DNA from 3 places in the Sphingomonas sp. S1-29 genome. Region 1 is predicted to be linked to each of the others. Evidence: predicted binding sites of a transcription regulator. Region 1 holds the regulator's gene; each other region holds the start of a gene.

Region 1 (10,013 bases):
GGGCACGCCCTGGGGCGCGTCGGCTGCATCACGGTCGCGCCAGCGGCCATCGTAGCGCATCGGCTTGCCCGCGGCGCGCTGTTCCTCGCGCAATGCGGTCAGTTCCTCCGACGTCGCATAGCAGCGATAGGCGTGGCCGGCGGCCAGCAACTGGTGCGCGACCGCGGCATGGCGATCGGCGCGGGCGAACTGATAGACCTCGTCATCGTCCCAATCGAGCCCGAGCCAGCGCATGCCGTCGAGGATCGCCTCGATCGCGGGCTGGGTCGAACGTGCGCGGTCGGTATCTTCGATCCGCAGCAGGAACTTGCCGCCATGATGGCGGGCGAACAGCCAGTTGAACAACGCGGTGCGCGCGCCGCCGATGTGGAGAAATCCAGTCGGTGACGGGGCGAAACGGGTGACCACGGCAGCGTGCTCGGGGGCTTGGCAGATATCGGGTGTTGCGCCCACGCGCGGTTGCTCCCAGACTTGAAAAACGATGGCTTCACGTGCCGCGACCGCCCCTAGCATGCGTGTCGGCTCGCTTCAAATCGCGCCGGGGCCGCGCATTTCAAGGGCGAACCCGGCGATCGAGCGGTGGCTCGAGGCCGAGCGCGATCAATTGGTGCTGTGGCTGCCGGTGATGCTGGGGATCGGCATCGCGGCGTGGTTCCTGCTGCCCGACATCGCGCGCTGGAGCGCGTTCCTCTCGGCGTGCGGGGCGCTGGCGTTGGCGGGGGTGAGCGTCGCGAGGGGCGGTCGGTCGAGCCGTGCCATGCTGGTCGCCGGATGCGCGATGGCGGCGGGGTGCGGGCTCGTGTGGTCGCGCGCCGAGCGAGTCGCCGCGCCGGTGCTTTCTAGACCCGTGGTGGTGGCCTTTGCCGGTAGGGTTGAGCAGGTCGAGCCGATGCCCGCGCGGGAAATCGTTCGGCTGCGGCTGGCGGTGGTGGACGCTGCCGCACAGGGCTTGCCGCCGGTGGTGCGGGTGAACGTTGCCGAGCGCGATTTGCCGCAGGGGGTTGGGCGCGGGGCGGTGTTGTCGCTGCGGGCGCGGTTGATGCCGCCGGGGGCGGCGGTGGTGCCGGGGGCGTATGACTTCCAGCGGGTGGCGTGGTTCGGCGAGCTCGGCGCGACGGGTCGGGCGTTCGCCCCGATCACGGTGGTTGGGGCGGGCGAGGCGCCGGGGGCGGGGCTGCGCGAGCGGCTGACCCGGCATATCCAGGCGCGGATCGAGGGGAGCGCGGGCGGCATCGCCGCGGCGCTGGCGACGGGGGACCGCGGCGCGATCGACGAGGCCGATGACGAGGCGCTGCGGCGATCGGGGCTGGCGCATCTGCTGTCGGTGAGCGGGCTCCACGTCACCGCGGTGGTCGGCGCGACGATGCTGCTGGTGCTCAAGCTGCTGGCGCTCAGCCCGGTGCTGGCGCTGCGGTGGCGGTTGCCGATCGTCGCGGCCGGCGCGGCGGCGGGGGTGGCGGTGTTCTATACCTGGCTGACCGGTGCCGAGGTGCCGACGGTGCGGTCGTGCATCGCCGCGCTGCTGGTGCTGGGGGCGCTGGCGATGGGGCGCGAGGCGGTGACGCTGCGGCTGGTTGCGGCGGGGGCGACGATCGTGCTGCTGCTGTGGCCCGAGGCGCTGATGTCGGCGAGCTTCCAGCTGAGCTTCGCCGCGGTGACCGCGATCGTCGCGCTGCACGAGCATCGGGTGGTGCGCGGCTGGTTCCTGAAGCGCGAGGAGAGCCGGGGGGCGAGCCTGCTGCGCGGGCTGGCGTCGCTGCTGCTGACCGGATTGGTGGTCGAGTTCGCGTTGATGCCGATCGGGTTGTTCCATTTCCACAAGGCGGGGGTGTACGGCGCGCTCGCGAATATCGTGGCGATTCCGCTGACGACCTTTGTCGTGATGCCGCTCGAGGCGGCGGCGTTGGTGTTCGACTCGGCGGGGTTGGGGGCGCCATTCTGGTGGCTGGCCGAATGGGCGTTGCGCGCCTTGCTGTGGATCGCCCACACCACCGCCGATGCGCCGGGGGCGGTGAAGGCGTTGCCGTCGATGCCGCGGGCGGCGTTCGGGTTGATGGTCGCGGGCGGTATCTGGGTGGCGTTGTGGCGGACGCGGTGGCGGTGGCTGGGCGCGGTGCCGCTCGCGATCGGCGCGGGGTGGGCGGTGGCGACGCCGGGACCCGATCTGATCGTCACCGGCGACGGACGGCATGTGGCGGTTCGGACCGGCGATGGCGGGATGGCGCTGCTGCGCGATCGGGCGGGGGACTATGTCCGGGGGGTGCTCGGCGAGACCGGGGGGACCGATGCCGACTTGTCTGCGCTGAGCGACGATCCAAGGGCGCGCTGCAGCAGTGACCTGTGCCTGGTTCGGCTACCCGCCGAAGGTCGCACCTGGACCATCCTCGCAACCCGCAGCGGTTATCTAGTCCCGATCGCCGAGTTCGTCGCGCTGTGCCGTGCCGCCGACATCGCCATCAGCGAGCGGCGCTTGCCGCGTACCTGTACCCCGCGCTGGCTCAAGCTCGACCGTCCGATGCTCGCGCAAACCGGCGGGGTGGCGATCACGCTTTCGGGCGGGAAGGTTCGCACCGTCGCCGGCCGACCCAGCGACCATCCGTGGCGGCTGCCCCAAACGGTGCAGCCGCCACGTAGCTTCAATAGCGGCGGAGCAACCCGGCGAGCTTCCCCTGGACGCGGACCTGATCGGGGCGATAGCGCTGCGGATCGTAGGAGCGGTTCGCCGGATCGAGCCGAACCATCGCGCCTTCGCGGCGGAAATATTTGAGCGTCGCTTCGTGTTCGTCGACCAAAGCCACGACGATCTCGCCGTCGCGCGCGACTTCCTGGCGGCGGATCAGCGCATAATCGCCGTCGAGGATACCCGCCTCGACCATCGAATCGCCCGATACTTCGAGCGCATAATGTTCGCCCGCGCCGAGCAAGGCCGCGGGGACGGGGAGCATCTGTGCGCTCTCCATCGCCTCAATCGGCAGACCCGCGGCGATGCGGCCGTGGAGCGGAATTTCGATCACGTCATTGGCGGCGCGCGGCGCGGGGCTGGCTGCGCGCGAGGGTGCCGGTGGCGCGGAAGGCAACAAAAGCGACACTACGTCCCCCGTAGAATCTCCCTTTCCGCGCGCGGCAACGGGTCGCTCGGGCATGCGCAAGACTTCGAGCGCGCGGGCACGATTGGGCAGGCGGCGCAGGAACTGGCGCTCCTCCAAGGCCGAGATCAGGCGGTGGACTCCCGACTTCGATTTGAGGTCGAGCGCGTCCTTCATCTCCTCGAACGACGGCGAAACCCCGGTCTCGTTCAGGCGATCGGCGATGAAGCAGATCAGGTCGTGTTGCTTGCGCGTCAGCATCAGCGTTCTCCGTCGGGAACAGACGCGGAACGTGTAGGCAACAGCTCCCATCAAGTCAAGCTTGCCTTAACCGATCATCAGGACTTCCACCGAGTCGCCCGCGGCGGCGGCGGGGGCGTGCGGCGCGCGCAGGATCATGCAGTCGCTATGCGCGAGCGTGCGGAGCATCGAACTGTCCTGCCGCCCGGCCGAATGGACGACGCCGCCCTGGATCGTGGCGCGCAGGTGATCGGCGCGGTGGTCATTGGCGGGGAGCGGGCCGGCCAGCGGCAGATGGCGGGTGGCGAGCGGCAGCGTGCCCCCCGCCATCGCCACCACCAGCGGCTTCACGAAACGCAGCGTCGTGACGAACGCCGCGACCGGATTGCCCGGCAGGCCGATGACGAGCGTATCGCGGAGGCGCCCCGCGAGCATCGGCTTGCCCGGCCGCATCGCGATCCGCCAGAAATCGATTTCGCCGCCCGCCGCTTCTAGGGCTGGACGGACGAGGTCGTGGTCGCCGACCGAGGCACCGCCGGTGGTGATCAGCAGATCGGCGTCGACGCTCGCGAAGGCGGCCTCGATCGCCGCGCGATCGTCGGGGAGGATGCCGAGCTGCTCGATGCTGACGGGCAAGCCCGCAAGCATCGCGGCGACGAGGATCGAGTTCGATTCGGGCAGGCCGTCGGGCGGCACGGGCTGGCCCGGGGGGACGAGTTCGTCGCCGGTGGCGGCGATCGCGACGCGGATCGTGCGGCGGACGGGAAGCTCGGCATACCCCGCGATCGCGGCGAGCGCGAGCGCCGGCGGGGTGAGCCGGTCGCCCGCCGCGAGCAGCGCTTCGCCGGTGCTGAAGTCGAGGCCCGCGCGGCGGATGTGGCGGCCGACGCTGCCGGGGCCTTCGCCGTTGAGCGTCAGTTGGTCGCCATCGCGAGCGGCTTCCTCCTGGACGAGGATGGTGTCGGCGCCCGGCGGGAGCGGCGCGCCGGTGAAGATCCGCACCGCTTCGCCGGGGCCGATGGCAGCGGCAAAGCCACGCCCGGCAGCGCTTTCGCCAACCACCGCGATCGGGCCGGGGAGATCGGCGAAGCGAAGCGCATAGCCGTCCATCGCCGACAGGTCGCGCATCGGCTGAGTCCGCCTGGCGGCGATCGGTTCGGCGAGCCAGCGGCCCGCGGCCTGCGCCAGCGGGACGGTTTCGGCGGGGATCGCTGGAGCGAGCGCGCAAAGCCGGGCGAGCGCCTCGTCGAGCGAGATCATCGGGCCGGGCCGCCAGGGGCGGGAGCGTGCCAGTCACCCGACTTGCCGCCGCGCTTTTCGAGCAGCCGGACGCCGCCGATCGTCATCGCTTTGTCGAGCGCCTTGGCCATGTCGTAGATCGTCAGCAGCGCGACCGAGGCGGCGGTCAGCGCCTCCATCTCGACCCCGGTCTGCCCCGCGGTCGAAACGGTGGCGGTCGCGGTGACGCGATCGTGCGCGACGTCGAGCGCGATCTCGGCCTTCGACAGCGGCAGCGGGTGGCACAAGGGGATGAGGTCGCTGGTGCGCTTGGCCGCCATGATCCCCGCGACGCGCGCGACCGCGAGCACATCGCCCTTGGCGACCGCGCCCTGGCGGATCGCGGCGGCGGCATCGGGCGACATGGTGATATGGCCGGTGGCGATCGCGGTGCGCTGCGTCGTCGCCTTGTCGCCGACATCGACCATGCGCGCGGCGCCCGCCGAATCGAGATGGGTGAGGTGGGGCATGGCGCTGGGGTAGCGGGGTTCGGGGGTGCCGGGTAGGGGCGAGGACGCGATCGGACCGTCGCGCGGTCGGTCGGCGAGGCCCGGCCTAGATCGAGGTCGCCACCACATAGGCGCCCACCGCGATGACCATGCCGGCAAAGCCGCGCTCGAGCAGGTGCTTGCGCGTGGCAAGCGGGCTCGCCAGCAGCATCCCGATCGCGGTGCCGACCACGCCGCCGGCAACCAGCAACGCGGTGACAGGCCAATCGACCAGCCCCGATACGACATAGGAGGTCGCGGTCGTCAGCCCCAGCGCGGTGATGACGACGAGCGACGTACCGATCGCATAGGGCAGCGGCATCGCGGTGGCGAGGATCAGCCCGGGGACGATCAGGAATCCGCCACCAATGCCGAAAAAGCCCGCGGCGAGGCCGACGGTGAGGCCGATCGGGATCAGCCGGGGCAGCAGCGTCGCGGCGCTGTCGCGGGTCAGCCGGACGTTGGGAGCCTCGAGCGTGCGTCGCTTGCGCAGCATCGACAGCCCGACGCCGATCATCAGCACGCCGAACAACGCGAGCAATCGCTGGCCGTCGATCGCCTTGCCGATTTCGGCACCGATCGCCGCGCCGATCATCCCAGATGCGGCAAATACCGCCGCGCAGCGCCATTTGACCCGGCCGGCGCGGGCATGGCCGACGGTGCTGGCAAAGGCGTTGACCGCGACGGCGACAGCGGCGGTGCCGATCGCGGCATGCGCCGACCCGACCCCGACCCCATAGACCAGCAACGGCACCGCCAGGATCGACCCGCCGCCGCCGACCACCCCCAGGATCAGGCCGATCACTACGCCCGATCCCAGCGCAGGATGATGGTGCCGATATCCATGACGGCTTACCCGGCCGCGCGCCGGTTCCACGGCATCACGCCGAGGAGGCGGGCCATGCCGCACCAGCCGGTGGCGCCGGCAAAGGCCAGCCCCGCGCCGACGAACGCCGCCAGCGCGAAGAAGCCGGGTACGACATAGAGCCCGAGCAGCACGCCGGCGAGCACCAGCGCGCCCGCGGTGATCTGCACCTGGCGCATGATCTCGATCGGCTGCGAGCGATCGGCGATGACCGGATGCCCGGCGCCGCGCCAGCCATCGATCCCGCCATCGAGGACGAAGGCGGGGGCGTCGGCCGCAGCATGCGCGAGCAATGCCGCGTTGCCCGCGGTGCGCGCGCCCGAGCGGCAATGGAAGACGATAGGCTCGGCCCCTCTGGGCAGGTCGCCGACGCGGGCCAGCGGCAGGTGGATCGCGCCAGGAATGCGCAACCGCGCATGTTCATCGGCATTGCGGATATCGACGAGCCGCGCACCCGAATCGATGGCGGCGCGGGCGTCGGCGGGGGAAAGCGTCTTGATCGGCATCGGATCAGTCCTTGCAATATAACTGGTAGAGGGTGGCGAGCAGCGTTTCGACTCGCGGATCGGCGATCCGATACCAGAGCGTCTGGCTTTCGCGCCGGAAGGCGATCAGCCCTTCGTCGCGCATCTTGGCGAGGTGTTGCGAACACGCCGATTGCGACAGGCCGACGTCGCGCGCGAGGTCGCTCACGGTGACTTCGCCATGTTCGACGAGCTTGCACAACAACACCAGCCGCCGCGCATTGCCGATCGCCTTGAGCATGTCTGCGACCTCGGCGGCCTTGGTTTCGAACGCGGCCAGATCGAGCGGCGGCTTCAACATCGGTTCACTCCATTAGGTATTGCTAATGTAGTGCAGCTGCATATATCGTCAAGCAGCAATGGAGACGATCATGACCAAGCCCTTTATCGAGGCGTTTTTCGACACGCCGACCAACACGATCAGCTATCTGGTCGGCGATCCCGCCACCCATGCCGCCGCGATCATCGACCCGGTGCTCGACTTCGACGTCGCCAGCGGCATCGCCGACACGCGTTCGGCGAAGCGGATCCTGGCCTTCGCAGCCGAGCATGGCTGGCGCATCGAAATGGTGCTCGAGACGCATGCGCACGCCGATCACCTGTCGGCGGCGCCCTTTATCAAGGCGCATACCGGGGCGCCGATCGGGATCGGCGCGCATATTCGCGACGTCCAGCGCATCTTCCGTCCGGTGTTCGCGATGACCGATTTGAAGACCGACGGTTCGGACTTTGATCGTCTGTACGAGGATGGCGACCGCTTCGCGATCGGCGAACTGGCGGTCGAGGTGCTGCATGTCCCCGGCCACACCCCCGCCGACGTGACCTATGTGATCGGCGATGCCGCGTTCGTCGGCGACACGCTGTTCATGCCCGACTATGGGACCGCGCGGGCGGATTTTCCCGGCGGCGACGCGCGGACGCTCTATCGCTCGATCCGGCGGCTGCTGGCCTTGCCCGACGAGACGCGGCTGTTCCTGTGCCATGACTACAAGGCGCCGGGGCGCGAGGACTATCGCTGGGAAACGACGGTCGGCGAGCAGCGCCGGTCGAGCGTGCACGTGCATGACGGGGTAAGCGAGGAAGCCTTTGTCGCGATGCGCGAGGATCGCGACGCGGGGCTGGCGGTGCCCAAGCTGCTGCTGCCCTCGATCCAGGTCAATATCCGCGCGGGGCATTTTGCCGAGGCGACCGCGAACGGCGTGACCTATCTCAAGATACCCGTGAAATGGCGCGATGCCGACGACCAGCCCAAGGGCTGACGCAGTGGGGGCGGGCGCGGTGGGGGGCTGGCGCGGCGGGGGCTGGCGCGGCGAGCCTTACCCCACCATCGCCCGCGTCGCTGCTTCGACGTCGGCTTGGCGCATCAGCGCTTCGCCGATCAGGAAGCAGCATATCCCTTCGGCGGCCATGGCGTCGAGGTCGGCGCGGGTGGTGAGGCCGCTTTCGGCGACGAAGGTGTAGCCCGCCGGGGCCGAATGGACGAGTTCGTAGGTGCGCTGAAAATCAACGCTGAAGTCCTTGAGGTTGCGGTTGTTCACGCCGATGAGCTGCGACTTCAGCCGCAGCGCGCGCGCCATTTCTTCGGCATCGTGGACCTCGACCAGCACGTCCATCCCGCGCTCGATCGCCGCGGCCTCGATCTCGGCCATCGCGCCGTCGTCGAGCGCGGCGACGATGATGAGGATCGCATCGGCGCCGAGCGCGCGCGATTCGGCGACCTGCCAGGGATCGACCATGAAATCCTTGCGCAGGACGGGCAGGTCGCACGCCTGACGCGCGGCGACGAGATAGTCGTCATGTCCCTGGAAGCCGGGTTCGTCGGTGAGCACCGACAGGCACGCCGCGCCGCCCGCGGCATAGGCGCGCGCGTGCGCGGGCGGGTCGAAATCGGGGCGGATCAGGCCCTTCGACGGGCTGGCCTTCTTGATCTCGGCGATCAGCGCATAGCCATTGGCTGCCTTGGCATCGAGCGCGGCGCGGAAGCCGCGCGGCGCGGTCTGGGCGGCGGCGCGCGCGTCGAGATCGGCGATGCTCGCGCGGGCGCGGCGCGCGGCGACGTCGATGCGTTTGGCGGCAAGAATATCGTCGAGCATGGTCATACGCGGTCGATCCAGCGGGTGAGGAGGGCGGCGGCGCGGGCGCTGTCGATCGCTTCGGCGGCGCGCGCGGCGCCGTCGGGCAGGCTGTCGACGGTGCCCGCGAGCATCAGCGCGGCGGCGGCGTTGAGCAGGACCGCGTCGCGATAGGCGCCGGGGGTGCCGGCGAGCAGCGCGCGCAAGGCTTCGGCGTTTTCGGGGGCCTCGCCGCCGCGGATGCTGGCGAGCGGGTGGCGGGTGAGGCCGGCGTCTTCGGGGGCGATCCGCTCGGGCAACGCCGCGCTGCCGACATTGGCGACAATGCTGGGGCCGGCGCAGGAGAGTTCGTCGAGCGATTCCTCGCCCGCAACCACCGCTGCGGCCTCGATCCCGAGCAGGTCGAGTGCGCCGGCATAGACCGGCACATAATCGGGACGCGCGATGCCGATGAGCTGGCGCTCGACGCGCGCCGGGTTGGCCAGCGGCCCCATGAGGTTGAAGATCGTGCGGCGTGCGATCCGGCGCCGGACGGGGGCGAGGCGCTTGAGCGCGGGGTGGTGGTTGGCGGCGAAGAGGAAGGCGATGCCGAGCTCGTCGAGCGTCGCCTGCGCGCTCGCGGTCGCGCGATCTAGGTCGAGGCCGAGCGCTTCCAGCGTGTCGGCGGCGCCCGCCTTCGACGACGCGGCACGGTTGCCGTGCTTGGCGACCGGAACGCCGCACGCCGCGACGACTAGCGCGACCGCGGTCGAGACGTTGAGCGTGTGGTGGCCATCGCCGCCGGTGCCGCAGACGTCGATCGCGCCGTCGGGGGCGGTAACGGGGATCATTCGTTCGCGCAGCGCGCGCGCCGCCTCGGCAATCTCGATGCTGGTCTCGCCGCGTTCGCTGAGGCCGATCAGGAAGGATTCGATCTCGGGCTCCCCGACGCTGGCGTCGAGGATGGCGGCGAAGGCCTGCGCAGCGGACTCGTGCGACAGCGGGGAGTGGGGATCGGGGAGGGTCACAGCGTTTGTCATCATCCGTTCGCTTCGAGCGCAGTCGAGAAACCGCCGTCATCGCCCGGCCCGTGTTTCTCGACTTCGCTCGAAACGAACGGCAGGGGGAAGTACGATCCGGTCATGGGCGCGCTACCGGTTCGAGCCCCGCTTCGCGCAGAAAGTTCGCGAGCATCGCGTGGCCGTGTTCCGTCGCGATGCTTTCGGGGTGGAACTGGACGCCGTGGATCGGCAGCGTCGCATGGCGGAAGCCCATCACGCTCGAATCGGCGGCGGTGGCGTTGACCAGTAGCTCGGGCGGCGCGTCGGCGACGATCAGCGAATGATAGCGCGTCGCGGTGAAGGGCGAGGGGAGCCCGGCGAACATCCCCGTGCCGTCATGCTCGACCGGGCAGGTCTTGCCGTGCATCAGCCCGCCGCGCACCACCTTGCCGCCGAAATGCTGGCCGATCGCCTGGTGAC
Region 2 (10,013 bases), 1.5 Mb from region 1:
ATGTGCCCCCCGCCGACTGGAACGCGCTGATCGAGCAGCCCGATACGGTCGTCATCGACACCCGCAACGATTACGAGGTGGCGCTCGGCAGCTTCGACCGGGCGATCGATCCGGCGACGCGGACCTTCCGCGACTTTCCCGATTGGTTCCGCGCCAATCGCGAGCGGGTAACCAGCGGCGCGACCAAGGTGGCGATGTTCTGCACCGGCGGCATCCGCTGCGAGAAGGCGACCGCGTTCCTTAAAGCCGAGGGGATCGACGACGTCTATCATTTGCAGGGGGGCATCCTCGCCTATCTCGAAACCGTGCCGCCCGAGCAGAGCCGGTGGCAGGGCGAGTGCTTCGTGTTCGACGAGCGGGTGTCGGTGGGGCATGGGCTCCAGCCCGGCGACAACGCGCTGTGCCGCGCGTGCCGGATGCCGGTGACGCCGCAGCAGCGCGCCTCGCCGCTATATGTCGAGGGGGTGAGCTGCCCCGCCTGCCATGCCGAGCGCACCGATGAGCAGCGCGCGGGCTATGCCGAGCGGCACCGGCAGGAGCGGCTGGCCGAAGCGCGCGGGGTGGCACATGTCGGCGCGGTGCTGGGGGCGGGCGAGGGCGAGGAATGACGTTCCCACCGTAGCCCCAGCCCCCCATCGTCACCCCGGCCCCTCACCGTCACCCCGGCCTTGAGCCGGGGCCCAGGGCCGCGAGCGATGCGGCAAGAGGCGCGAACGTCGCGCCCGCCGCCCTGGGCCCCGGCTCAAGGCCGGGGTGACGGGAGAGCGCACGCCCCCTTACCGCGGGCGGTGCGCGGTACCTTCACCAGGGGTGATGAAGATCGCGGTGCAACTGTTGCCGGGCGCAATGTCGGCGGTGTGCCACACGCCCGGCGGATTGATCGCATAGTCGCCGGGGCCGAGCGTTAGCGTGGCGGTGGTGCCGTCGGGATGTTCCTGGTGCAGCGTCATGCGGCCCGCGGTGCAGATCACCAGCTCGGCACCGTGCGGGTGGACCTCCCATGCAGCCCAGCTCTCGGTGAAGTCATATTGCGAGACAAGCCGGCCTTCGATGCCGTCGGCGGCGTGGCGCTCGGCATAGGCGGCGTACCAGCTTTCGTCGGTGATCGCGGGTTCGACGCTGGCGGTTGCGCCAAGGCCGAGATGGGCGGGGTTGGTGGGGAGATGGGGCATGGCGCGCGAATGCTAGGATTTAGCGACAGCTAAATCCAGCACGGTGCGAAGGCACCGGCAAGCCCGGCCGGCGGGTGGCGAAGCCAGCCCGACCGACGACGCGGCTTTGCCGCGGCGGGGCCTTTGGGAGCAAGGCAGAAGCACCACCAGCAACCCCGCATCGACCGCACGCATATCGTAGTTACATAATCGATACGTCGAGATCAGCCTCAATCCGGCCAAGCGTGACGCGACGCTGCGCGAGCGGGGACTGGATTTTGCCGATGCCGGATCGGTGTTCGATGGCCGCGTGAAGACGCTGGTCGACGACCGGTCGATTACGGCGAGACCCGGTACGTCAGCTATGGCTGGATCGAGCAGGTTGCCGTCGCCGTCGTGTGGACCGAGCGCGAGGGTGCCCGCCGCGTGATTTCGGTGCAGCGCTTGCACCAATGGGAGATCAAGCATGTCGGACTGGACTGACCCGGACGATGCCCCCGAGCTGACGGCGGTAATGGCCGAGGTCGCCGAGATCGCGATCGGCGGCAAGGTGATCCGCCCGGCGACGGGCTATCTGGGGCGCAGCGGCGTCGCGAAGGGCCGCCCGCCGCTGCGCGGCGCGGCGAAGCGCCAGGTGACGCTGCGGCTCGATCCCGACGTGATCGAGAAGTTTCGCGAAGGCGGGCCGGGGTGGCAGGCGCGGATGAACGAGGCGCTACGGAAGGCGGCGGGGTTGGGTTGAAGGGTGCAACTCATTCTACCAGCCACAAGCAAGGACTGTTCAAGCTTGCGTAAGCGCTGGCTATCAAAGAGATTCGATTTTCCCATTAAGTCCAAGAAGAACAGCGCCGGCCCGCTGCTCGAACCCAGAGCCTAAAGAGAAAATATCACGTTTGGCAAGTTGTTCTTGGAAAAAGCGCATTATGGTCTTCTTAGACAACCTTTCTACTTTAAGATAAGTAGAGATTAATTCACGTGACTGGGTGTCCAACAATGATTCGATATCAGAGAGGCTATCATCGAAATCCCTCAAGCAGCAGATTGCCTCGGCTCGAGCCCCATGGTCGAGTGCGTATCTAGCTCGCTCTTTGATCCCGGCATTGTCACTGTCGAGTAGGAAAACGAACTTGGTACCCCAGGCTGCTCCTAACCCAATAAGCGCGGAGAACGTCCCCGATCCTGTTGCAGGAATAAGGCGTACATTTTTACAATCTAGAAGTATAGATGCGTAACGCAGTAAGTAATAGTCCGATTTTCCTTCCAGAACGACACTTGGCAATGATGCATCAAATCTACTAGGCCGTACTTCGAGGCGATCCATTATAGGCTGGAAGTAACTAGTCTCAGACGGATGGGCATTTGCAAAATCGCGATATCGCTGGGCTTTTATGTCCAAAAACTCGTCATCTATGATGGCAGAGTCCACCATGCTGACCCCAGGTGCATCAGCTGCATTGGTTACGATGAAGGTCTGCTCTAGCCAATCTGGACTTATCATGTAGTGAGAATGAGTAGTGTATAATAGCATGTTATTGCCGGTCGCAATTTCCGGAAAACTCTCTATCAAGCGTTCTTGCGCAGCCGAATGTAAATTGGCAGCAGGCTCATCAAACAAAAACAGCACTGGACGGAATTCACTTCTTTTCGTTCTAAACTGCGTAAAGAGCAAAAAGGCGAAAAACCATCTAAAGCCCAATGACCTATCCTGGATCGGAAAGCGCCTTGTTCCTTGCTTTATCTGTAGAGAAATATAAAGGTCGTGGTTGTCGCATGCTAAATATGACTTTGAGGACTTATCTAAAACCCGCCCTTCCTCTACGCCAAACTCGACGGATATTTCTTTATCTCCAACATCTTCTCCAAAAATCTTGTTCCACTTGCCAAAAACAGATTCCGTAATCGTATTTGACGCTTGGTCAATTATTTGTTGAACGCGAGATTTTTCATCTTCCTCGCTCCATGCAATGAAAAACTCTAACCAGGATCGCTTATAGTGGTCATTCTGTATGCGTCGGACGATATCGTCGAGTTTATATTTTACCTTGCCTGCTGCTAGAACGTCTTCGAACATTTTACGGTATACCCAGCTCCCCGCGCCTGGACGGTTGGTGAGGTATATCCTTTTGGGGAAATCAAATATGAAGCTGTCGTAGTAGGCTATGTCCGGCGTCGCGCCCCAAAGGCAATCATACACTGCGTTATAATCGTCTCCCGATATAACCTTGCGTTTGCGATCGCCTTGACGCTTTCCTTTCAATTCGAATCCGAACCGCCTTGTTGTGTCAACATAGTCCCCGCGTTCAAATACATCAGAGCGACACAACGTAAAGGTATCTGGTAAATCGTCCTTCAATATAAATATGCCGGTCTCACCCCTAATGTCATCGGCAATATCCGACTTTTCCTTCTCGGATATTTCTACGGTCGCTTCGACGATAATGGATCCCGTAAACCGTGCGAGTAAATGTCGAGGAAGGCGGTCTTTGGCAGAGTCAGCAGCAGTTTTCGACTTGGTCTTTCTGAGGCTATTTGTTAAATAGTCCGGTGAGAAGCTATGGATAGCTTCAAGGATTGTGGTTTTTCCACTTTCATTCAGTCCGACTAACGAAAAAACGTTCGCTCCGGTCATAGAGCGAAGGTCAATATTAGCTTCCTTGATACCCTTAAAGTTGAGAATGCGGAATTTCAGGTATCTCATCTCGATCCACTTTCGCCGTTAACGGCAAAGTGAGTTTTACCGGCAACCAAGTAAAGTGGTTTTTTCGGTCCCCGCAATCGGTAAGATAGCCAATCCGAACAAGGTCGAAATACGAATCTGGCCGGCCCCATCCTCTCCCCCGATTAGAAAGGGCTTATTGGCCTGTCGCCGACTGTTTCGCCGCCTTCCGCTCCAGCAACGGCGCAAGATACTTCCCCGTAAAACTCCGCGGTTCCTTCGCCACCACTTCGGGCGTGCCCTGCGCGACGATCTCGCCGCCCTTCACGCCGCCCTCTGGCCCCAGATCGAGCACCCAGTCGGCGGTCTTGATGACGTCGAGGTTGTGCTCGATCACCACCACGGTGTTGCCCTGGTCGACCAGCGCGTGGAGGACTTCGAGCAATTTGCGGACATCCTCGAAATGCAGGCCGGTGGTCGGCTCGTCGAGGATGTAGAGCGTCTGGCCGGTGGCGCGGCGGGCGAGTTCCTTGGCGAGCTTCACGCGCTGCGCCTCGCCGCCCGACAAGGTCGTCGCCTGCTGGCCGACCTTGACATAGCCCAGGCCCACTTCGGCGAGCATCGCCATGCGATCGCGGATCGGCGGGACCGCCTTGAAGAACTCGACCGCATCCTCGACGGTCATGTCGAGCACGTCGGCGATGCTCATCCCCTTGAACTTCACCTCGAGCGTTTCGCGATTGTAGCGCGCGCCGTGGCAGACGTCGCAGGTGACATAGACGTCGGGGAGGAAGTGCATCTCGATCTTGAGCAGCCCGTCGCCGGTGCACGCCTCGCAGCGGCCGCCCTTGACGTTGAAGCTGAAGCGGCCGGGCTTGTAGCCGCGCGCGAGGCTTTCGGGGAGGCCGGCGAACCAGTCGCGGATGTTGGTGAAGGCGCCGGTATAGGTGGCGGGGTTGCTGCGCGGGGTGCGGCCGATCGGCGACTGATCGATGTCGATCACCTTGTCGAGATGTTCGAGCCCGGTGACCTTGTCGTGCTTGCCCGCGAGCACGCGCGCGCCGTTGAGCTGGCGCGCGGCGGCGGCGTAGAGCGTGTCGATCGTGAAGCTCGACTTGCCCGATCCCGAGACGCCGGTGACGCAGGTGAAGGTGCCGAGCGGAATGCTCGCGGTGACTCCGGTGAGGTTGTTGGCGGTGGCATTGTGGACGGTGAGCTTCTTGCCATTGCCCTTGCGCCGCTTGGCCGGGAGCGGGACCGATCGGGTGCCGTTGAGATAATCGGCGGTGATGCTGCCCTTGGTCTTGAGCACCTGCTTGAGCGTGCCCTTGGCGACGACCTCGCCGCCGCGCACGCCCGCGCCCGGCCCCATGTCGATCACGTAATCGGCGGTGCGGATCGCGTCCTCGTCATGCTCGACGACGAGGACGGTGTTGCCGAGATCGCGCAGGCGGCGCAGCGTCTTGAGCAGCATGTCGTTGTCGCGCTGGTGGAGGCCGATGCTGGGCTCGTCGAGGACGTAGAGCACGCCCGAGAGGCCGCTGCCGATCTGTGACGCCAAGCGGATGCGCTGCGATTCGCCGCCCGAGAGCGTGCCGCTGGTGCGGTTGAGGTTGAGATAGTCGAGCCCGACATTGTTGAGGAAGCCGAGGCGTTCGAGGATTTCCTTGAGGATGCGTTCGGCAATCGCGCGCTGCTGGCCGGTCATGGCGTCGGGCAGCCGCTCGAAGAAGCCGAGCGCGTCGACGACCGAGAGGTGGGTGGCGTGGGCGATGTCCTGCCCGTCGATCTTGACCGCCAGCGCCTCGGGCTTGAGGCGCGCGCCGTGGCAGGTCTCGCAGGGGCGCGAGGCCTGGTATTTCGACAGCTCCTCGCGCATCCACGCGCTCTCGGTCTGGAGCAGGCGGCGGTTCATGTTGCCGATGACGCCCTCGAACGGCTTCTTCACGTCGTATGACTTGCGGCCGTCGACGAAGGTGAGGGTGACGGGCTTGCCCTTGGTGCCGTGGAGGATCGTGTCCTGGTGTTCGGGGGCGAGGTCCTTCCAGGGGGTGTCGAGCTTGAAGTCGAATTCGCGCGCGAGGCTGCCCAATACCTGCATGTAATAGGGGCTGGGCGGGTTCGACTTGGCCCAGGGCACGACCGCGCCCTTCTTGATGCTGAGGTCGTGATTGGGGACGACGAGGTCGGCGTCGAATTCGAGCCGCTCGCCAAGGCCGTCGCACGCGGGGCAGGCACCCTGCGGGGCGTTGAAGCTGAAGAGCCGCGGCTCGATCTCGGCGATGGTGAAGCCCGAGACGGGGCAGGCGAATTTTTCGCTGAAGACGATGCGGTTGGCGGGGATGCCGGCACCCTTCATCTTGCGATCCGTCACCCCAGCGGAAGCTGGGGTCTCTTGCGGCTCCTGTCCCGCGCCATCCGCGGAGACCCCAGCTTTCGCTGGGGTGACGGGGGGGGTGACGGGGTTGGCGAGCGCGTCGACCGTCGTGTCGACCAGATCGACATAGGCCAGCCCATCGGCGAGCTTCAGCGCGGCTTCGAAGCTGTCGGCCAGGCGCGTAGAGATGTCGCCGCCCACCACCAACCGATCGACCACCACCTCGATGTCGTGCTTGAACTTCTTGTCGAGCGCAGGCGCGTCTTCGATCAGATAGGTTTCGCCGTCGATGCGGACGCGCTGGAAGCCCGCGCGCTGCCACTCGGCGAGCTCCTTGCGATATTCACCCTTGCGGCCGCGAACGACCGGGGCGAGCAGCAGCAGGCGGGTGCCCTCAGGGAGCGCGAGCACGCGATCGACCATCTGGCTGACGGTCTGCGCGCTGATCGGAAGACCAGTGGCGGGCGAATAGGGGATGCCGACCCGCGCCCAGAGCAGGCGCATATAATCATAGATCTCGGTCACCGTCGCGACGGTCGAGCGCGGATTGCGGCTGGTGGTCTTCTGCTCGATCGAGATCGCGGGGGACAGGCCCTCGATATGGTCGACATCGGGCTTCTGCATCAGTTCGAGGAACTGGCGCGCATAGGCGCTGAGCGATTCGACGTAGCGGCGCTGGCCCTCGGCATAGATGGTGTCGAAGGCGAGACTCGACTTGCCCGACCCCGACAGCCCGGTGATCACCGTGAGGGTGTCGCGCGGGATGTCGATATCGACGCCCTTGAGATTGTGCTCGCGCGCGCCGCGCACGGAAATGTGAGTCAATGCCATGCGGTGCGTTCTATCTTCGTTCTGGAGCTAGGGCTAGGGCCAAGGCCGGGGCACGAGATAGGGGCGCGATCACGGGGCTGGTAGGGGGGTGGTGGTGCGGCTTTCGCGCGCCGTGACTGCCGTGGGGGTGAGCCGATAAACCGCGCTGCGCCCCAAGTGGCAAGTTGGCGCGCTGCGCTTGGCAGGCTAGGAGCGCCCCGTCGGGGAGCACAATGACACGAAGCAACCACGCGGTGCGTCGCGCATCGGTAATCGGCGAACGCTGGCCCATCTTCTGGGCGGGCTGCGCGGCGATCAGTGTCGGCGTGGCTCTGCACCTGCCGATGCTCGCAATGGCGCACCAGATGGGCAATCATCTGGCCGGCATGCCGATGGACGGCTGGATGTACGCGGGCATGGCGCTGATCCTTTTCGGCGTGCCGGCGGCAATCTTCGGGGCGCTTCCAAAGCGACGCGTTACGCATGATGCACATGCCGCAACGATGTTCGAGGCCCCGGACGAGACACCGTTTGGCCGTTGGCACGCTACGGTGCTTCTGGTCCTGACGCTGGGCCTGATCATCGACACGATGAAACCCGCGACGCTGGGTTTCGTGCTGCCCGGCATGCGCGACGAGTACGGCATCGCTGCGGCGTCCGCGGCCATGCTGCCGTTCGTCGCCCTCCTTGGTACCACCATTGGATCGTTTGTCTGGGGTTGGCTGGCGGACATCTATGGCCGCCGCGTGTCCATTCTGCTGTCGACCATCCTGTTCGTCTCCACATCCATCTGCGGGGCGATGCCCTCGTTCGAGTGGAACCTGCTGATGTGCTTCCTGATGGGTTGTTCGGCCGGGGGCATGCTGCCGGTCGTCTACACCTTGCTGGCCGAAGTGATGCCACCGCGGCATCGCAGCTGGGTGCTGGTGCTCGTGGGCGGGACCGGTCTGGTCGGCGGCTACCTTGCCGCTAGCGGGGCCGCTCACCTGTTCGAGCCGGCGTTTGGTTGGCGAAGCTTGTGGCTCCAGGGTTTTCCGACCGGCCTGCTGCTGCTCGCGCTGGCAAGGTGGATCCCAGAATCCCCGCGCTTTCTACTGGAGCAGGGGCGAGAGGCGGAGTTGGCGCAAATGGCTGACCGGTTCGGTATTGTGCGGCGTCAGGCGGCACCAACGCCCCCCAATGCTGCCTTCGCAGCTCAGCATCACCGACAACTGACGGCAGCGCTGGTGATCTCCGCCTTGTCGTGGAGCTTTGTTACTTTCGGACTGCTGCTCTGGCTGCCATCCGATCTTCGCGATCGCGGCTTCAGCGCGGAGCTTGCCAGCGGGATCATCGCTAGCTCGGCGCTGGTCGCACTACCAACGATCATGGTTGCAGCCCTGCTCTACAGCCGCTGGAGCAGCAAATGGACGCTGGTCGGAACCATCATGCTGACGCTGATGGGACTGGGCGGAGCACTGCTTCCCGCCACCGCACTTTCTTCCCCCCCGGTGCTGATCGCGGTTATCGCGCTGCTGGTCGTTGGCAGCAACGGCATGATCGCGGTGTTGCTGCCGTACGCGGCGGAGAACTACCCGCTTGGTGTGCGCGGCCGCGCAACCGGCTTGATCGCTGCCAGCAGCAAGTTTGGTGGCGTGGCGGCGCAGGGCTTCGCTCTGGTCGGCCTTATTCCAACGCTAGGGGGGGCCGCCCTCGCCTTGTTGGTGCCCATGACCGCATCGGCAGGGCTGGTCGGCTATGCTGGTCGTGAAACGCGGGGTCGCAGCTTGCGGGAGCTGGAAGCCGAAATCTAGCGAGGAGCCGAGACGAGCACGGCTCTCGCCCAGCTAGCTATCGCGTGCCGACCGACCGCGTTGACGACCCTCCAGCCTAGCCCCCCGTGCCAAACACCCGCGCGAAGATCGTGTCGACGTGCTTGAAATGATAGCCGAGGTCGAACTTCGCCTCGATCTCCTCGACCGGCAGCGCGGCGGTGACTTCGGGGTCGGCCTTTAGCAGTTCGAGCAGCGACAATTCGCCGTCGCTTTCCCACACTTTCATCGCGTTGCGCTGGACGAGGCGGTAGGAATCCTCGCGGCTGACGCCCGCCTGGGTGAGCGCGAGCAGGACGCGCTGCGAATGGACGAGGCCGCCCATGCGATCGAGATTCTTCTGCATCCGCACCGGGTATACGACCAGCTTTTCGATCACCCCGGTGAGGCGGGCGAGCGCGAAATCGAGGGTGATCGTAGCATCGGGGCCGATATAGCGCTCGACCGACGAATGGCTGATGTCGCGCTCGTGCCACAAAGCGACATTCTCGAGCGCGGGGGTGACATAGCCGCGGACCATGCGGGCCAGGCCGGTTAGGTTTTCGGTCAATACTGGGTTGCGCTTATGCGGCATCGCCGACGAGCCCTTTTGGCCGGGCGAGAAATGTTCCTCGGCCTCCAAGACTTCGGTGCGCTGGAGGTGGCGGACTTCGGTGGCGAGGCGCTCGATCGAGCTGGCGATCACGCCGAGCGTGGCAAAGAACATCGCGTGGCGATCGCGCGGGATGACCTGGGTCGACACCGGCTCGACGCTGAGGCCCATCTTGGCGGCGACATGCGCTTCGACCGCGGGGTCGATATTGGCGAAGGTGCCGACCGCGCCCGAAATCGCGCAGGTGGCGATGTCGGCGCGCGCGGCGACCAGCCGTTCGCGATTACGCGCGAATTCGGCATAGGCCTGGGCGAGCTTGAGGCCGAAGGTGACGGGTTCGGCATGGATGCCGTGGCTGCGGCCGATCGTCGGGGTGAGCTTGTGTTCGAACGCGCGGGTCTTGATCGCCGCCAGCAGCGCGTCGAGATCGGCGATCAGCAGATCGGCGGCGCGCGCGAGCTGGACCGCGAGGCAGGTGTCGAGCACGTCGGACGAGGTCATGCCCTGGTGCATGAAACGCGCCTGCGGGCCGACCTGCTCGGAAACCCAGGTGAGGAAGGCGATGACGTCATGCTTGGTCACCGCCTCGATCGCGTCGATCGCGGCGACGTCGATC
Region 3 (10,013 bases), 180 kb from region 1:
TCGTCATCCTAGGGTCGCTCTATCTCGCGGGCGAAGTGCTCGCCGCCAACGACGAGCTGCCGACCTGACGCCTTATTGATATTGACTTGCAATAGCCAAGCGCCGACATTGCCGCTATCGCCAGCGGAGACTCGCCTTGACCCCCACCACCCACAGCCTCGCCAGCACCCTGCCCCATGCCCAGCCCGACGATCCGGGCGCGCGGCTGCTGCTGTTCGGGATCCGCCAGATGGGCGCGCACGGGCTCAACGATGCGGCGTGCACCCAGGCGTTCCTCACCGCCTTCGGGGTCGATTTCCGCCGACCGTTGATCCTGCTGCGCACGATGATGCACGAAATGTCGCAGGTCGCGGCGCGGCCGATCCAGATCGCGCCCTGGTGCTGCCACCGCATGACCGGCGGTGAAGCGACCCTGCTCACCGTGCTGCGCCGGATCGACGCCAGCCCCGAAACCGCGGGCATGCTGCTGGCCGACCTGCTCGGCGTGCGCGACGCATCGAGCGTCGCGGCCACCGCACATCTGGTGGCGCAGGCGTTCGCCGATTCGGGGCTGCCGCTCAGGTAAGACGCGCGGCGGGCTCTTCGGGGCCTAGCACGATCGCCGGTGCCTTGGGCGCCCCCCGCCACCATTCGATCAGCACCAGCACGACCGCAACGCCGCCCAGAGCGGTGGTAAACAGGAAAATCTGCGCATAGCCCACGCGATCGAGCGCCTCGCCGATCGCCGCCCGCCCGAGCGCCCCGACCAGGAAGGTCATCGACGACAGCAGCGCATATTGCACCGCGCTATATTCGCGCGAGGTGATCGACGAGATATACGCGACGAACGCGGTGCCCGCCAAACCGCCCGCGATGTTCTCGCCCGAAATCGCGAGCATCAGCCGCAGCATCCGCAGGTCGACCCCGGTCTGGTCGAGCATCAGCGCGCGTGCGAAGCCATCGATCCACATGCCGCCCATCGCCAGATCGGCATAGAGCAGGTTCGATGCCGCAGCGACGATGCCGCCCGCCAGCAAGGTCGGCATCCGCCCCAGCGTCGCGAGCATCAGCCCGCCGATCCCGACCCCGACGATCGTCATGATCACCCCGAACAGCTTCGAGGCGAACGCGACCTCGTCGTTCGTGTACTGCAGATATTCGAGATAGAAGGGGAAGGCGAACGGCGCCCAGATCGAATCGCTGATCCGGTAGAGCAGGATCAGCGCGAGAACGAGGAACGCCCCCCAGCGCAGCCGCTGGACGATCTCGGCGAGCGGCAGGATCAACGCGCGATAACAATGGTTAGCGGTGGTCTGGAGCGCCCCCTGACGCTGCTGCTCGCCGCCGTCGATATGTGGCAGCCGGTTGGTCCAGCCGGCGATCAAGGCGGGCAGGATCACCGTGGCAATGATGATCCACGGCCCCATCGTCTGGGTGAAGACCCCCGCCGACACCGCGGTTTCGCCCGGCGCAAGCGGGCGCAGCGCCGCGACCATGAAGCTGCCGAGCGTGACGATCGCCCAGCCCCAGCAGACCGCGACGATGCCGAGCGCGATCGCCCGCTCGCGCGGGCGCGGTACCGCATGCCCCGCGAGCGGCGAGCGTTCGTCCTCGAGGTCGCGTTTGATCTCGGGGGTGAACAACGTCATCGTCAGCACGCCGAGCATCGCGAAGCCCATGCCGAAATACACCGTCGGCCAGCTTACCCTTGCCGCCAGCACCAGCGCCAGCGCGCCGCCCGACAGCGCCGCGAGCCGGTTGCCGAGCTGGTACACCGCAGAGAGCAATTCGACCGTCGCCGCCTCGTCGGCGATCTCGATCCGCCAGGCGTCCATCACCACGTCCTGAGTCGCCGACAGGAAAGCGGCGACCACCGCGATCGCCGCGAAGGTGCCCATCGCGGTCAGCGGATCGGTGGCGGCGAGCATCCACAGCAGCACCGCGAGCGCGCCCTGGCACAGCACCAGCCAGGAGCGCCTGCGCCCAAGCCGCGAGAGCAGCGGCAATTGCGCGCGATCGACCAGCGGCGACCAGAGGAATTTGAAGGCATAGGCAAGCCCGATCCACGACAGCACGCCGATCGTCGCCAAGCTCACCTTCAATTCGCCGAGCCAGGCATTGAGCGTGCCGATCAGCAGCACGAACGGCAGCCCCGACCCGAACCCGAGCACCAGCATCGCCGTCGTCTTGCGGTTGCGCACCGCCGCGCGCACCAGCGCAAACCCCTTCAACTTCTCGTCCAACACCCGTCCCCGCTATGATCGGGCGAATCTAGCCGAACCTGCGAAGAAGGATAGCCGTCACGCGCCGAACCGTTCGCGGCGCACAGCCGCCGGTTACGGCGTGCTCAGGCGGCGCGCGCGAACAGGTTGAAGCCGGCGGGCAAGCGCTTGGGGGCGTCGCCCTCGAGTACCGCCTCGATCGCGTTGATCGCCAGCAACAGGTCGCGCTGCGGATAGGGCTTGGCCAGGCATCCCGCCGCCAGCGTCTGCGCCTCGCCGGGGCAGCTGCCGGTGACGAACAGCACCTGCACCCCGCCCGCCTGCGCCGCGCGGGCGACGTCGATCCCGCTGCCATCGGCAAGGTTGAGGTCGACCAGCACCAGGTGCACGTCGGGATCGGCGGCGAGCAGCGCGGTCGCATCGGCGACGCTATCGAGCGTGCCGACGATCTCGAAGCCCTCGGCGGTGAGGAAATGTTCGGTGTCGAACGCAACCAGCGGCTCGTCCTCGACGATCAGGATGCGGATGATCCGCCGCTTCTTCCTCCCGAACAGCATGATTTGTCTCGTTTCCCCACGCGACTCAGGCAAATACCCGCCAGTCGATCGCACAACTCTTACACCGCGCTTGCGATCCGCCCAATGAACGGCGTCGCAATCTTTTTGCCGCGCGGGCATGGTTGGACTATCAGCGCCTGCGTGTCACAATCCAATCCCAAAGACGGCCCCAAAGAGGGCCAACGTATCGCCAAGCTGCTGGCGCGTGCAGGAATCGCGTCGCGCCGCGAAATCGAACGCATGATCGAGGAGCGGCGGATCGCGATCGACGGCGTGCCGCTCGAAACCGCGGCGACGATCATCGCGTCGCTGCGCGGGGTGACGGTCGACGGCAATCCCGTCGCCGCCGCCGAGCCGGCGCGGCTGTTCCGCTATCACAAGCCACCGGGGCTGCTCACCGCCGAGCGCGATCCCAAGGGCCGCCCGACGATCTACGACAAATTGCCGCGCGATCTGCCGCGGGTGATCCCGGTCGGCCGGCTCGATCTGAATACCGAAGGGCTGTTGCTGCTCACCACCGATGGCGAATTGAAGCGCCAGCTCGAATTGCCCGCGACCGGGGTGAAGCGCACCTATCGTGCGCGCGCCTATGGCAGCGTCAGCCAGGCGCAGCTCGAGGACCTGATCGAGGGCGTCGAGATCGAGGGCGTGCGATACGGTTCGATCGACGCCAATCTTGAGCGGCGCACCGGGGCGAATACCTGGATCGAGATGACGCTGACCGAGGGCAAGAACCGCGAAGTCCGGCGCGTGCTCGAATATCTGGGGCTGCAGGTTTCGCGGCTGATCCGCACCAGCTATGGCCCGATCCCGCTCGCCAACATGCCCGCGGGAATGGTCGACGAGATCCGCCAGCACGATCTGGTGGCGTTCCGCCGCGAGCTGAAGCTGCCCGCCGCCGCGCGCAGCGACCAGCCGCTCGACATCAAGCCGCGCGCGCAAAAGGCGCGGCCGATCGAGCTCGCACCGGCTCCTGCGCGCCGCGAACCCGAAGGCCGCCGCAAGGTCGCCGCACCCGCCACGCCGCGCCCGGCACGGACGCCGACCTATGCGGTCGAAGCCCCCCGCCCCTCGCGGCCCGAGCGCCCGGGTGCGAGCGATCGCCGCGACGAGCGGATCGAGCGTACCAATGCCCCGCTCACCCCCGCCGATCGTGCGCGCAACGCGCGTGCGCGCGCCAAGGCCGAGCGTACCGAACAAATGGAAACCGATCGGCGCATGCTCGCCCCCAAGCCCAAGCGGAATACCGGCACCGCGCGCCCGTCGCGCCCTCCGCCCGCGCCGCGCGCCTCGGCTGGTCCGCGTGCCTCGGCTGGCCCGCGCGCTGCCGGTCCGCGGAGCTCGGAAGGGCCGCGGACGCCGACCGGCCCGCGCGGTCCGGCACCCAAGCGCCCCGGTGGCGGCAATCGTTCGCGTAAGGGCTGAATCACATGCGTATCATTTCAGGGCTGTATCGCGGCCGTCCGCTCGTCGCGCCCAAGGGCGAAGACACCCGTCCCACCGCCGATCGGGTGCGTGAGGCGTTGTTCTCGATGCTCGCCAGCCGCCTCGGCAGCTTCGAGGAGCTCGCCGTCGCCGACCTGTTCGCGGGATCGGGCGCGCTGGGGTTCGAGGCGCTGTCGCGCGGCGCGGCATCGTGCCTGTTCGTCGAGCAGGACAAGGCGGCACTCGATGCGCTGCGCGCCAACGCGACCAAATTGGGGGTCAAGCCCGATATCCGCGCGCAATCGGTGCTGACGCTCGGGCCGGCGGTGAAGCCGCTCGACGTGATCCTGATGGACCCGCCCTACGGCACCGGCGCGGGCGTGGTGGCGCTCGACCGGCTGCAGCGGCTCGGCTGGACCGGCCCCGCGACCTGGATCAGCATCGAGACCGGGCATACCGAAAAGGTCGAGATCGCCGGCTTCGAGATCGATGCCGACCGCAAGCACGGCAAGGCGAAGCTGACGCTGCTCCGTCCGGTGGGCTGACGCCGAGCGCGTCGTTCATCGCGCGCTAACCCATTGAAGCGTATTGCTGTCCGCAATGTAACGCGTGACGGGGATCGACGATGGTCAGGCATCGCAAATATCGGATCGGCAGCGCGCTGCTGATGGTGGCGGGGGCGGGCGTGCTGCTCGCGTTCATCCAGCCGAGCGGCGCGCCGGGACGGACGATCGGCGAGCGCTGGGACGCGATCACCCGCAGCGCCGGCGAATATCTCCGCCAGCCGGTCTAGCCCGGCTCAGCCGTTGCCGGTCGCGCGCACCAGCGTGAGCAGCAGCCAGTAGAGGCCACCCGACAGCAGCATCGCCACCGGCAGGGTCAGCACCCAAGCCAGCGCCATGTTGCGGATCGTCCGCGCCTGCAGCCCCTGCCCGTTGGCGACCGCCGCGCCCGCGACCCCAGACGACAGGATATGCGTCGTCGATACCGGCAGGCCGAAGCGATCGGCGGCGAGGATCGTGCACGCCGCGACCAGCTCGGCCGATGCGCCCATCCCATAGGTCAGATGCGCCTTGCCGATCTTCTCCCCCACGGTGATGACGATCCGCTTCCACCCGACCATCGTCCCCAGCCCCAGCGCCAGCGCGACGGTGATCTTCACCCACAAGGGAATGAAGCGCGTGCCAGCTTCGAGCTGGTCCTGATAGGCGTCGATCGCTGCGATCTCGGGCGCCGAGAAGCGGCGCTGCGCCGACTCGGCCTTGAGCGCAAGCTTCGAGGTGTCGAGCGCGAGATACATGTCGCCGCGCAAATTGGGGGTCGCCTGCGCCGGCACCCGCGCGAGGGCGCCATAGCCCGCGACCTGCTCGCTGACGTCGCGCGAGATCACGCCGAGCGCGGCATAGGTTTCGGGTCGCTCGACATCGCGCGTCTGCAGCGCCTGCGTAAGGATCGCGCGGGCGTTGGCGATCGGCAGCGGCGTCGCGAGCCCGCCCTTGCTTTCGAACACCGCGGCGGCGCGATCGGCGGTGGCGACGAACGCCGGCGTCGCGCTTTCGGGCATCGTGCGGTTGAGCGCATAGGCGGTGGGGGCGCAGCCGATCAGGATCAGCATGATCAGCCCCATCCCCTTCTGCCCGTCGTTGCTGCCGTGGCTGAACGACACCGCGGTGCAGGTGAAGATCAGCAGCGCGCGGATGCCGCGCGGCGGTGGCGCGTCGCGCTCGGGGGCGCTGTAGAGCTTGGGGTTCTTGAGCACCGCGCGCATCACCAGCAGCAGCAGCAGCGCGGCGAAGAAGCCGATCAGCGGCGCGATCGCGAGCCCGGTGAGCACCTTCTGCGCCTGGCTCCAATCGACCCCCGAGGTGCCGCCGGTCGACCCCGCAGTCATCAGCTGGTTGGCAAAGCCTACCCCGAGCACCGATCCGATCAGCGTGTGGCTCGACGAATTGGGCAGCCCGACATACCAGGTGGCAAGGTTCCACAGCACCGCGGCGAGCAGCAGTGCGAAGATCATCGCGAACCCAGCGCTCGACCCGACATTGAGCAGCAGATCGACCGGCAGCAGCGTGATGATCGCATAGGCGACCGCGCCCGAGGACAGCATCACGCCGAGGAAGTTGAAGAAGCCCGACCAGATCACCGCCAGGTTGGCGGGCATTGCGTTGGTGTAGATTACCGTCGCCACCGCGTTGGCGGTGTCGTGGAAGCCGTTCACGAATTCGAACCCAAGCGCGATCACCAGCGCGAGCGCGAGGAACGCGAACGCGCCGAGCGCCAGTTCCTCGCCCACCCCTTGCGTGTCGATCAGCACGCTGGCGCAGGCATAGACGAAGCCGCCCAGCAGCAGCCCGAAGAAGATCAGCCGCGCAAAGGGGTGCGGCTTGGCATCGAGCGACGGCCCCGCGGGCGCGCGATCGAGGGGCTCATGGGGATCTAGCGCGATGGTAGCCATTGCGCGCCTTTGGGTAGGCAATGTGACGGGTTGATGACAGCGACGCGAGCGGGGCGTGCGCCCCGCCCGCCGCGGCTATCGCCGGCGCAGCGCCCAATCGAGCCCTGCCCCCAGATGCTGCAGATACCAGGGCTCGCTAAAGCTGGCATCGGCATGGCCCATCGCGGTGTAGAACACGCGGCCGCCTTCGAATTCATGCGCCCATGCCGCGGGATTGGGGTTCGCGTCCTTCTCGCCGATCGAAGCCGGATCGACGGTTGCCAGCAGATCGACGGTGGGGTCGAAATCCTTGAAATAATACCATTCGTCGGCGCGGCGCTGCTTGCCGGTCATGCCTCCGGCGGCGGGGTGCTTCGAATCGACGATCGTCACGTCGCCGGTCGGCGTGCCGCGCGGATGGCTTTCGAACCAGCCGCCGATCATCTGCCCGTACCACGGCCAGGCCAAATGCGAATCGGCGGCACCATGCACCGCGACGATCCCGCCGCCGCCGCGCACGAACGCCTGCAGCGCCGCCCGCCGATCCCCCACCAGCCATTCGGACGCCGGATCGGCGGGGTTGGTGGTGCTGCTCAGGAAGACGATCGCATCGATGTCCTTCAGCTTTTGCGGGCTGAAGATCGCCGGGTCTTCGCTCGCGATGACGGTGAAATCGCGCTGCGTCCCCATCCGCTTCAGCGCCGCGACCCCCGCCTCGATCGAGGCGTGGCGGTATCCGGTGGTATGCGAAAACACGAGCACGCGCGCGGGCGCGGCGAAAGCATCGGTCGGCAGCAGCACGATCGACAGGAACAACAGCACCAACCGGTACAATGTCATAGGGGATTTTCCTTCATTCCCGGGGTGAGCTTGGGGTGGCGCCAGGCTTGGCTTCATTCGAAGGGCGGAAAGCGCTCGAACGCGGGCAAGGCCTCGACGCCCTGCATCCAGCCGATCCGTTCGGCGACCTGGATGTGCGACTGGGCGGGGATCGCGTCGGGATCGTCGAGCGTTCCGGTCTGAACGTCGACCAGCCCGGGCAGCATCGCGTCGTTGCGATAGAACAGCCCGGTCCCACAGGTGCCGCAAAATTCGCGGCGACCATCGGCCGACGAGGCATAGGTCTTGGGCTCGCCGCTCACCTGCAGCTGGTCGGCAGGCAGCATCGCCCACCCCACCATCGGCGCGCCAGCCGATCGCCGACAATCGGCGCAATGGCAAAGCGCGTGGTGCAGCACCTGCGCCGGCATCGCATAGGAAATCGCGCCGCAATGGCATCTTCCGGTCAGCATCACCCTCTCCCAAGAACGCTGTGCAGCGGGCGTATCATCGCCCTGCCCCCGCGCCAATCCCGAAACGCTTGCCCCGCGATGCGCCGTTCCCTACCTGTTCACCGATGTCGCACCCCCAACCAAGCCCCGACGATCCGCCCTATCTGCGCGGCCTGAACACGCCGCAGCGCCAGGCAGTGCTCACCACCGACGGCCCGGTGCTGGTGCTCGCGGGCGCTGGCACCGGCAAGACCGCGGCGCTCACCGCGCGGCTGGCGCACCTGCTCTACACCCGCAAGGCATGGCCGTCGGAGATCCTGGCGGTCACCTTCACCAACAAGGCCGCGCGCGAAATGCGCGAGCGCGTCGGGCGGCTGGTGGGCGACGCGGTCGAGGGGATGCCGTGGCTGGGCACCTTCCATTCGATCGGTGCCAAGATGGTGCGCCGCCATGCCGAGCTGATCGGGCTGCAAAGCAATTTCACCATCCTCGATACCGACGATCAGTTGCGGCTGATGAAGCAGCTGATCGCCGCCGCCGACCTCGATGAGAAACGCTGGCCCGCGCGCCAATTGGGCGGGCTGATCGACGGGTGGAAGAACAAGGGGATGACCCCCAAGGACCTCGACGCGGGCGAGGCCGAATTATTCGCCAATGGCCGCGGCCAGGAGCTGTACGCCGCCTACCAGGCGCGGCTGCTCGCGCTCAACGCCTGCGATTTCGGCGACCTGCTGCTCCACGCGCTGGTGCTGCTCAAGACGCATCGCGAGGTGCTCGAGCAATATCAGCAGCGCTTCCGCTACATGCTGGTCGACGAGTATCAGGACACCAACAGCGTCCAATATCTGTGGCTGCGGCTGCTGGCACAGGCGCGCAAAAATCTGTGCTGCGTCGGCGATGACGACCAGTCGATCTATTCGTGGCGCGGCGCGCAGGTAGAGAACATCCTGAAGTTCGAGCGCGACTTTCCCGGCGCGGCGGTGATCAAGCTCGAGCAGAATTACCGTTCGACCGGGCATATCCTCGCCGCCGCATCGGGGGTGATCGCACATAATGGCGGTCGCCTCGGCAAGACGTTGTGGACCGAGGCGGACGAGGGCGAGAAGGTCCGCGTGGTCGGAGTCTGGGACGGCCCCGAGGAAGCGCGCCGTGTCGGCGAGCAGATCGAGGGCGAGATGCGCCCAAGAAACGGAGAGGGCGGGCTCAGCCTCAACGACGTCGCGATCCTGGTCCGCGCGCAGCACCAGACGCGCGAATTCGAGGATCGCTTCATCGCGATCGGCATGCCCTATCGCATCGTCGGCGGCTTCCGCTTTTATGAACGCGCCGAAATTCGCGATGCGCTGGCATATCTGCGCGTCGTCTCGCAACCCGCCGACGATCTGGCGTTCGAACGAATCGTCAACGTCCCCAAACGGGGCCTGGGCGACAAGGCGGTACAGAAGGTCCACCAGCTCGCGCGGGCCGAGGGCATTCCGCTCACCACCGCCGCCGCGCGGATCCTCGACACCGACGAACTGACCCCGCAGGCGCGGCGCTCGCTCGGCAATCTCGTGGGCGACATGGCACGCTGGCGCGCGATGGCGGGCGAGTTGCCGCATGCCGAGCTGGCGCGGCAATTGCTCGACGAAAGCGGCTATACCGCGATGCTCCAGGCCGAAAAGTCGGCCGAGGCAGCGGGTCGGCTCGAGAACCTCACCGAACTCGTGCGCGCGATGGAGGAATATGAAAGCCTCGGCGCGTTCCTCGAGCATGTCAGCCTGGTGATGGACAATGAGAATCGCCAGCAGGACGCGCAGGTGACGATCATGACGATCCACGCCGCCAAGGGCCTCGAATACGACACGGTGTTTTTGGTCGGCTGGGAAGAAGGCATCTTCCCCTCGCAGCGCGCGCTCGACGAAGGCGGGCTGGCGAGCCTCGAGGAAGAGCGCCGTCTTGCCTATGTCGCGATCACCCGCGCGCGGCGGAAGGCGACGATCCTTCACGCCGCCAACCGCCGGATCTATGGCCAATGGACGTCGAGCCTGCCCTCGCGCTTCGTTGAGGAACTGCCACCCGAGCATATCGAGGCCGAAACGACGATGTCGGGGGGCGAAAGCCTGTGGCGCGCCAATTGGAGCGA

The links. The regulator LexA, encoded in region 1, represses DNA repair genes until DNA is damaged. The targets are predictions, from matches to a motif close to GTTCCNCNCTTGTTCT.
Region 2: the regulator LexA is predicted to act here: its motif matches at 7,023-7,038, upstream of uvrA (excinuclease ABC subunit UvrA).
Region 3: the regulator LexA is predicted to act here: its motif matches at 7,995-8,010, upstream of OKW76_RS01235 (ATP-dependent helicase).

Annotation. Positions count from the first base shown of each region.
Region 1 is NZ_CP110678.1:446,793-456,805, forward strand. It holds gene gltX (glutamate--tRNA ligase) at 1-513, opposite strand, end outside; partial or broken gene OKW76_RS02095 (ComEC/Rec2 family competence protein) at 512-2,647, shown strand; gene lexA (transcriptional repressor LexA) at 2,637-3,347, opposite strand; gene OKW76_RS02105 (molybdopterin molybdotransferase MoeA) at 3,414-4,586, opposite strand; gene moaC (cyclic pyranopterin monophosphate synthase MoaC) at 4,583-5,074, opposite strand; gene OKW76_RS02115 (sulfite exporter TauE/SafE family protein) at 5,160-5,897, opposite strand; gene OKW76_RS02120 (rhodanese family protein) at 5,945-6,463, opposite strand; gene OKW76_RS02125 (ArsR/SmtB family transcription factor) at 6,468-6,782, opposite strand; gene OKW76_RS02130 (MBL fold metallo-hydrolase) at 6,853-7,740, shown strand; gene trpC (indole-3-glycerol phosphate synthase TrpC) at 7,798-8,580, opposite strand; gene trpD (anthranilate phosphoribosyltransferase) at 8,577-9,572, opposite strand; gene OKW76_RS02145 (anthranilate synthase component II) at 9,673-10,013, opposite strand, start outside.
Region 2 is NZ_CP110678.1:1,950,539-1,960,551, reverse strand. It holds gene OKW76_RS09255 (rhodanese-related sulfurtransferase) at 1-608, shown strand, start outside; gene OKW76_RS09250 (cupin domain-containing protein) at 777-1,172, opposite strand; gene OKW76_RS09245 (hypothetical protein) at 1,185-1,601, opposite strand; gene OKW76_RS09240 (BrnA antitoxin family protein) at 1,618-1,893, shown strand; gene OKW76_RS09235 (AAA family ATPase) at 1,957-3,849, opposite strand; gene uvrA (excinuclease ABC subunit UvrA) at 4,004-7,015, opposite strand; gene OKW76_RS09225 (MFS transporter) at 7,228-8,787, shown strand; gene purB (adenylosuccinate lyase) at 8,864-10,013, opposite strand, start outside.
Region 3 is NZ_CP110678.1:265,206-275,218, reverse strand. It holds gene OKW76_RS01285 (bifunctional folylpolyglutamate synthase/dihydrofolate synthase) at 1-68, shown strand, start outside; gene OKW76_RS01280 (DUF6628 family protein) at 137-565, shown strand; gene OKW76_RS01275 (AmpG family muropeptide MFS transporter) at 558-2,225, opposite strand; gene OKW76_RS01270 (response regulator) at 2,327-2,758, opposite strand; gene OKW76_RS01265 (pseudouridine synthase) at 2,900-4,183, shown strand; gene rsmD (16S rRNA (guanine(966)-N(2))-methyltransferase RsmD) at 4,189-4,728, shown strand; gene OKW76_RS01255 (hypothetical protein) at 4,809-4,976, shown strand; gene OKW76_RS01250 (inorganic phosphate transporter) at 4,983-6,638, opposite strand; gene OKW76_RS01245 (ThuA domain-containing protein) at 6,714-7,457, opposite strand; gene OKW76_RS01240 (GFA family protein) at 7,511-7,909, opposite strand; gene OKW76_RS01235 (ATP-dependent helicase) at 8,014-10,013, shown strand, end outside.